Regions from separate parts of the Anaerofustis sp. NSJ-163 genome, predicted to be linked through region 1. Evidence: riboswitches for the same ligand, from Rfam matches in the RefSeq annotation. Region 1 holds a riboswitch; the other holds the start of a gene.
The links. Region 1 has a riboswitch for lysine ahead of M6G78_RS07615 (Na+/H+ antiporter NhaC family protein). Riboswitches for the same ligand answer to the same signal wherever they lie in the genome.
Positions count from the first base shown of each region.

Region 2: linked by a shared signal. The riboswitch ahead of M6G78_RS06565 (aspartate-semialdehyde dehydrogenase) and the one ahead of M6G78_RS07615 (Na+/H+ antiporter NhaC family protein) in region 1 are both predicted to bind lysine.

Region 1 covers NZ_JAMYJV010000005.1:15,670-19,952, reverse strand. The annotation lists gene ppdK (pyruvate, phosphate dikinase) at 1-797, shown strand, start outside; gene M6G78_RS07620 (GNAT family N-acetyltransferase) at 849-1,331, shown strand; lysine riboswitch at 1,412-1,578, shown strand; gene M6G78_RS07615 (Na+/H+ antiporter NhaC family protein) at 1,677-3,287, shown strand; gene M6G78_RS07610 (glucosaminidase domain-containing protein) at 3,769-4,283, shown strand, end outside.
Region 2 covers NZ_JAMYJV010000004.1:61,925-66,207, reverse strand. The annotation lists gene dapD (2,3,4,5-tetrahydropyridine-2,6-dicarboxylate N-acetyltransferase) at 1-36, opposite strand, end outside; gene dapB (4-hydroxy-tetrahydrodipicolinate reductase) at 47-796, opposite strand; gene dapA (4-hydroxy-tetrahydrodipicolinate synthase) at 806-1,687, opposite strand; gene M6G78_RS06565 (aspartate-semialdehyde dehydrogenase) at 1,689-2,702, opposite strand; lysine riboswitch at 2,785-2,959, opposite strand; gene minD (septum site-determining protein MinD) at 3,240-4,031, shown strand; gene M6G78_RS06555 (cell division topological specificity factor MinE) at 4,040-4,283, shown strand, end outside.

The DNA.
Region 1 (4,283 bases):
AACCAGTTGTTATCAGACTTCTTGATCCACCACTACATGAATTCCTTCCTAAAGAAGATGAAGATATTAAGCAACTTGCAAAAGACATGGGATTAACTTTTGAAGAATTAAAAGCAAGAGTAAACGAACTTCATGAACTTAACCCAATGCTTGGTCATAGAGGTTGTAGACTTGCTGTAACATATCCTGAAATTGCAAATATGCAAACAAGAGCTATCATAATGGCTGCAATCGAAGCAAAACAAGAAGATAATTTAGATATTACTCCTGAAATTATGGTACCTTTAGCAGGTAGTTATTTAGAACTTAAATATGTAGTTGACAGAATAAGAGAAACTGTAAATGATATATTTAAAGAAACAGGAATTAAAATTGATTACAAAGTTGGTACTATGATTGAAATACCAAGAGCTGCATTAACTTCAGATCAACTTGCAAAAGTTGCGGAATTCTACTCATTTGGTACAAATGACTTAACACAAATGACATATGGATTTAGTAGAGATGATGCCGGGGTTTATATTAAAGAATATATTGAAAAAGGTATTTTCCCTAAAGACCCATTTGCAACAATTGATACTGAAGGTGTTGGTCAACTTGTTGATATGGCGGTTAAGAAAGGCAGAGAAGTTAATCCAGATATTCACTGTGGTGTTTGTGGTGAACAAGGTGGGGATCCTGCAAGTATTGAATTCTTTGACAGTGTAGGACTTGATTATGTATCATGTTCTCCATTCAGGGTTCCAATTGCAAGACTTGCTGCTGCTCAAGCTAGAATAAAAAATTCTAAGAAATAAAAATTACTAAAAGGCACTTTTATAAGTGCCTTTTTTTTGAAGGTTAAATATATGAATGAAGACTATAAAATAAGAAAAATAAAAGGTAATGAGATATATTTTTTGAAAGATTTTACTTATTATGCAATTTATGTTGGAAATAATATTACAATTTCAAAAGATATTTTAAAAGATCCAAATATTAAAATATATTATGAGAATTTCAAATTAAATAAAGATATTTGTTATGTATGTGAACATAAAGGAAAAATTATTGCTATGATTTGGAGCATATTGTTTGATGATAATATACATGGATATGGATATGTTTCGAAAGAGATTCCTGAATTATGTATGTCTGTTGAAAAAAGTTACAGAAATAAAGGTATTGGAGAAAATTTATTAAAAATATTTTTACTAAATTTAAGACCAATGTATAATAATGTATCCTTATCTGTAAGTAAAGATAATTATGCAAAAGATTTATACTTGAAATATGGGTTTAAAATTTATAAGGAAAATAAAGATGACTATATAATGTTAAGCGAAAAGTAAAAAATTTTTTGATAAATTTGTCATATATTAAATAAAACTTGACAATATTATGTAAAAATGGTAAAAAAGAAAGGTAAATATAAAATGATAGAGGTGCGGTGTTCATCAGTACTTTATATTATATTTTGGGACTTATATAAAGGAAAGGGGATACTGCCGAAGAATATATATTACCCAAATAATTTATATTCTGGTATATTACATAATATGTAATATACTGTCACGATTGTGGAGCGCTATCTATAGTAAATTTATTTTGCCATGAATGCGTCCTAAAGTGATGTCATTTAAGGCTTTTTTATTTGTCTTTATTTACATAATTTAAATAAATTGAAGGGGTGTACGATGAAAATTTCAAAGAAGAAATTAATGACGGGAATTGCTAGCTTTATGCTTATTTTAATGTTAGTATTCCCAATCTTAGGTGCAGAAACAACTGAAGCAGCTAAACCAGCTATGTATGCAACTTTCTGGTCTTTAGTTCCTCCAATTATTGCTATTGTTCTTGCACTTATTACAAAAGAAGTTTACAGTTCATTATTTATAGGTATTGTTTTTGGCGGTATTTTTTATGCTGCAGGTAGTTTTGAAGGAACTGTAACTCATGTATTAAATGATGGTATTATTGCTGTTCTTTCAGACAGTTACAATGTAGGTATTTTAATTTTCCTTGTTGTTCTTGGAGGAATGGTTGCCTTAATGAATAAAGCAGGCGGTTCTGCTGCTTTTGGTAACTGGGCAAGTAAAAAAATAAAAACACGTGCAGGTGCTCAACTAGCAACGATTTTATTAGGTGTATTAATTTTTATAGATGATTATTTTAATTGTTTGACTGTTGGTAGCGTTATGAGACCAATAACAGATAAACATAAAGTATCAAGAGCAAAGCTTGCTTATCTTATAGATGCTACGGCAGCTCCTGTTTGTATTATTGCTCCTATATCTTCATGGGCTGCTGCTGTGACTGGATTTGTTCCGGGGGAAGATGGGTTTTCTGTATTTATTCAGGCAATTCCTTTTAACTTTTATGCATTTTTGACAATTACAATGATGATTTCTTTGGTTTTACTCAAATTTGATTATGGTCCTATGAAAAAACATGAGGAAAATGCATCAAAAGGAGATTTGCATTCTATTTTAAATTCGGGGTTTGTTGAAGAAGAATATAGTGATGTAAATGAAAATGGTAAAGTAATTGATTTAATTATTCCTATAATTTCTCTTATAATATGTTGTATTATTGGAATGGTTTATACTGGCGGTTTGTTTTCCGGAGCAGGATTTATAGAAGCCTTTTCAAACAGTGATGCATCTGTGGGATTATCTATAGGTAGTATATTTGCTTTGTTTATAACTGTTATTTTATATGTTGCAAGAAAAGTTTTGAAATTCAATGAATGTATGGATTGTATTCCAGAAGGGTTTAAAGCTATGGTTCCTGCTATTTTGATTTTGACTTTTGCTTGGACATTGAAAGCTATGACAGATAGTTTGGGAGCTGCTGAATTTGTTGGAGGTATGATGCAAAATAACGCAGCTTCTTTAATGAACTTTTTGCCGGCAATCATATTTTTGGTTGGATGTTTTTTATCTTTTGCAACGGGTACATCTTGGGGAACGTTTGGTATACTTATTCCTATAGTAGTTTCTGTATTTGCTAATTCAAATCCTCAACTTATGATTATATCAATTTCGGCTTGTATGGCCGGTGCTGTATGTGGAGACCATTGTTCTCCTATTTCCGATACGACAATTATGTCTTCAGCTGGTGCCAGATGTGATCATGTCAATCATGTATCGACTCAGCTTCCTTATGCTATGACTGTAGCAGCCGTATCTTTTGTAACATACATTATTGCAGGTTTTGTTCAAACAGCATGGGTATCACTTCCTATTGGTATAGTACTAATGGTAGCTGTTTTATATGCTATAAAGAATATAACTAAAAATAAATAATAAAAATATTTCAAATACAAAAAAAAGCATCATTTAATGATGCTTTTTTTTATTTAAAAATAATTATATGTTTGAAATATATATAAGCTTATATGATATTTCAGATAGTAAGATAGGGTAGGTGATAGTATACATATATTAATATTTAACGAATAGTAAGTTTTAATGCAATAAAAATTTTACAAAATATAAAGTTATATATCTTTTAAAATGACTAAAAAGTAAGGAGGTTTTTGCATTATTTTTATATATAACAAATATTTTATATAAAAATAATGTTACAAACAATATATAAAAATGTAATAACTATATTTATGGTTGTGTTTGTATGTAATATATGTACAATATATAGTATATAGTTATTTTTTTATGTGAAATTTGTGTGTATTATGTAACTTTTAATTGAAAAAAAATGGAAATAATGATATATTTATTGTAGATTATTGTCTAAAGAGGATTAAGCTTTAAAGGGGGTACGACCGTGACAAAAATAAGAAAAAATTTAGGAACTTTTATTTTAACAATTTTATGTTTATTAATGGTTTTTAGTTTTCAAAATTTCAGTGTTGTAAATGCTGCTTCGGGATTAGAAGACGAAAACCAAACAAAACTTGATCAGGCTACAGGTGTAGATACTGATGGGGATGTTTATAATGTTGAAGACGATGATAGCGGTAAAGTTGAAAGTAACGGGATTTCAACTTTTAGTGCAAAAAGTACATCTGTAAAAATTGTAAATTTTAGAACAAAAGGTAACGCCGTAACTAACTATACTGAAGTTGGAACGGGTGTTTCAGGTTATACTAATGGTGCTTATGGAGCTGATGCTGCATATCTTGGAACAAGCAACGGTAAAGTTAAATTTATGCTTTCAGGTGTTGTTGGCTGGGTAGATGAAGACGATGTACAAGTTATTAATTTTTCAAGTGCAAAATCATCAAGTTGTTATAAAGTATCAGGTGGAAGATTAATTCACTACATTACATGTGACATGAC
Region 2 (4,283 bases), on a different contig from region 1:
TAAGTCAAATTGTTCTTTTAATTTAGCGTTATCCATTATTTTCTCCTTAAATTATATCATTCATTTGGAAATATCCATTTCCTTTATCATATATGTATCTGCCTGCTTTAACTGCTCCCACTGCAAATACTTTTCTTGATAATGCTGTATGTTTTACTTCTATTATTTCATCTTCTCCGGCGAAGATTACTTCATGTTCTCCTACAATAGTACCGCCTCTTACAGCGTGTATTGTAAGATCGCTTTTTTCTCTTTTAACATCTTTACCATATCTTGAAAATTTGTATTCAAGTTCTTTATTTGAATTTTCTTTTATTACATCTGCAAGCATATAAGCTGTTCCACTTGGAGCATCTACTTTTCTGTTGTGATGTTTTTCTATTATTTCGGTATCAAAATCTTCACAAAGAAGTTTAGCGCCAAGTTCAAGCATTTTGCTTACAACGCTTATGCCATAAGAGAAGTTTCCTGTTTTAAATACAGGTATAGTTTTGCTTGCTTCATCTAAATGTTTGTTTGTATCTTCATCAAGACCTGTTGTAGCACATACAAGTGCAATATTGTTTTTAACACAAAAGTCTATTAAACTGTCAACAAGACTAAAATGAGAGAAATCTATTACAACATCTATATCTTCTTTTATTTTATCAAAGGAATCATATATAGGATATTCTTCATTTCCTTTTATGTTTTTATCAAATCCGCATACGATTTGCATATCTTCATATCCTTCGACTATGTTTTTTACATTTTGTCCCATGGCTCCGTTAAAGCCGCTAATCATAACTTTTATCATATTTGCCTCTTAGATTAAAGAATATTCTTTCAATGTTTTTTCTAAAAACTCTCTTTTGCTTCCTGTAAGCTCTGTTAAAGGAAGTCTCATATCACCTGTATTAAGTCCCATTATTTTCATGGCAGTTTTTACAGGGATTGGATTACATTCACAGAATAGTGCATCGCACATTGGTAAGATATCAAGTTGTTTTTGAATTGCCGTTTTGATATCGCCATTAAAGAATGCATCTGTTAATGCAACACATTCTTTAGGAATAATGTTTGAACATGTTGAAATTACACCATCTCCTCCAAGAGATAAAACAGGCATAATTTGATCGTCATTACCTGAATATAATTCTACATCTTCAGGTAAATCTTTCATTATTCTTGCAACTTGAGATAAATCTCCACTTGCTTCTTTAAAACCTTTTACGTTTTTTATTTTAGTAAGTTCAATAGCAAGTGATGCAGATATATTTTTACCTGTTCTTGACGGAACGTTATAAACAATAATAGGTACATCTACTCTGTCACTTATATATTCATAACTTTTATAAATTCCTTCATCACTTGATTTATTGTAATAAGGATTATTGATTAAAACAGCGTCCGCACCTCTTTTTGCGGCTATTTCTGTCAATTGAAGAACATGTTCTGTATTATTTGTTCCCGTTCCCGCAATAAAAGGAACTCTGCCGTTTATTACCTCATTTGAAACTTTGAAAATTTGGTCTTTTTCTTCATCTGTAACAGTTGGAGATTCTCCTGTTGTTCCACAAATTACAAGACCGTTAATACCATTTTCTATTTGTGAGTTAATAAGTTCTTCAAGTACACTATAGTTTACTTTATTATTTTCATCAAATGGGGTAACTAAAGCAGTACTTACACCTTTAAAAATAGACATATTAATTATTTTCCTTTCCAAAGAAATTTTCTTTAATTAAATATTCAGCGATTTGAACTGTATTAGATGCAGCACCTTTTCTGATGTTATCACCTACACACCATAAGTTCATTCCGCTTTCAACAGAAAAGTCTCTTCTTATTCTTCCAACGTAAACTTCATCTCCGCCTGCTGCATCAAGTACAGTAGGGTATTCTGGAACTGAAATATCGTCTTTTACTATTACGCCAGGAGCTTTTCTTAATAATTCTCTTGCTTCTTCAAGGTCAAAAGGTTTTTCAAATTCAAGGTTGATGCTTTCGCTATGACCTACAAAAACAGGTACTCTTACTGTTGTTGCAGTAACTTTTACATCGTAGTCACCAAGAATTTTATGTGTTTCATTGACCATTTTAAGTTCTTCTTTTGTATATCCGTTTTCTGTAAATTCATCAATATGAGGAAGACAGTTATATGCGATTTGAACAGGGTAAAATTCATTTTTACCGCCTTTAACTCCTTCTTCAAGATCTTTTATTCCTTTTAGTCCAGAACCTGCAACTGCTTGGTATGTAGAATAAATTACTCTTTTTATTTTATACGCATCATGAAGAGGTTTTAAAACTACCATTGCTTGGATAGTTGAGCAGTTTGGATTTGCGATTATCCCTTTGTTTTTTAAAGCGTCTTTTGGATTTACTTCAGGTACAACCAAAGGTACTTCATCATCCATTCTCCATGCTGAAGAGTTATCAATTACAACAACTCCGTTTTTTGCTGCGATAGGTGCATATTTTAAACTTGTTCCTCCGCCTGCTGAAAATAATGCAAAGTCGATATCTTTGTCAAAAGAATGTTCTGTTAATTCTTCTACAGTATATTCATTTCCGTTAAATTTAACTTTTTTTCCTGCTGATCTTATTGATGCCATAGGGTAAAAGTTATTAACATCAATTTTGCTTTCTTCAAGTACTTCAATCATTTTTTGTCCTACAACACCTGTTGCACCAACAACAGCTACATTGTATTTTCCCATAAAAATCCTCCTAAATATTTTTTATAGTGTTATAAAAAATAAAAGTCGACAATGCGACTCATAATACGTAAATAAATCAGTATTAGTGAATAGCACTCCATCAAAGTCGATGACAGTCTTAATGCTCTTAACATTAAGCCCGAAAAGACACCCGGTAAAAAGTGCCAATCCTCGGCAAATTTTCCTTTCATTTATTTTCACTTATATTTACCTATATCCAATAAATTACTGATAAAATTTGCACCTCTATTTTAACACTATGATATATAAATTCTATTGTTTTTATTATAGTAATAAATGCGTTTTATTGCAAGCCTTTTATTATAGTTTTAGTGTAGTTTTGTATGTAAAAATTAAATTCACAAATTCTTTTTTTTAAATAATATTTTAAATATAATTTATTTATTTTTTTTCATAATATTTTCATAATTATTTTTTCTTACATTGATTTTTTTATTTTAATAACAAATAAAGACAAAAAATTTTAAATAAGATTGATATTATTTATAAAAAAGCGAAAAGAGGAAGAACATAAAAATGGGAAAAACTTTGGTTATTACATCGGGAAAAGGAGGAGTCGGAAAGACTACATCTACTGCAAATATTGGTGTATCCTTAAGTAAGCTGGGGAAAAAGACTGTTGTTATAGATGCTGATATAGGACTTAGAAACTTAGATGTAATATTGGGGCTTGAAAACAGGATTGTTTATACTATTATTGATGTAATTGAAAACAGATGTAGATTAAAGCAAGCACTTATTAAAGATAAACGCTATGATGGATTATACTTGCTTCCGGCTTCGCAAACAAAGGATAAAACGGCAATAAGACCAACTCAAATGAGAAAAATTTGTAAAGAACTTGAAAATACTTTTGATTACATAATAGTTGATTCTCCTGCAGGAATAGAGCAAGGTTTTCAAAATGCGGTTGCCGGTGCAAAAGATGCAATAGTTGTAACCACTCCCGAAGTTTCTGCGGTTAGAGATGCTGATAGAATAATATCCCTTCTTGATGTAAATGGAATAGAAAATACAAAATTAATAATTAATAGAGCAAAAGAAGATATGATGAAAAAAGGTCAGATGATGGATACAAATGACATTTTGGATATTTTAGGTATAGAACTTATTGGAATTGTTCCTGATGAAAAAGAAATTGTTATTTCTTCAAATAGAGGAGAGCCGGTGGCGGGAAAAGAAGATTTAATAACAGGACAAGCGTATATGGACATAGCAAGAAGAATAACAGGGGAAGAAATACCAATAAGAAATATTGTAAAGAAAGAAAATTTGGTAAAAAGGCTTGTTCATAGTCTTGGATTTTAGGAGGAGATATGTTTGATTTTTTTAGGGATAAAACAGATGAAAATAAAAGTAAAGATATAGCAAAAGAAAGACTTCAAAACATTCTAATGAAAGAAAGAACGAATATAACAAATGATAAATTGGAAATGGTAAAAAAAGAAGTTCTTTGTGTTGTAAATGAATATTTTATGGTAGATGAAAGAAGAAGTAAAACTTATCTTACAAAAATGAAACTTGGTAAAGAAAAAAAAGAAGAAAATGTTCTGGTTTCGC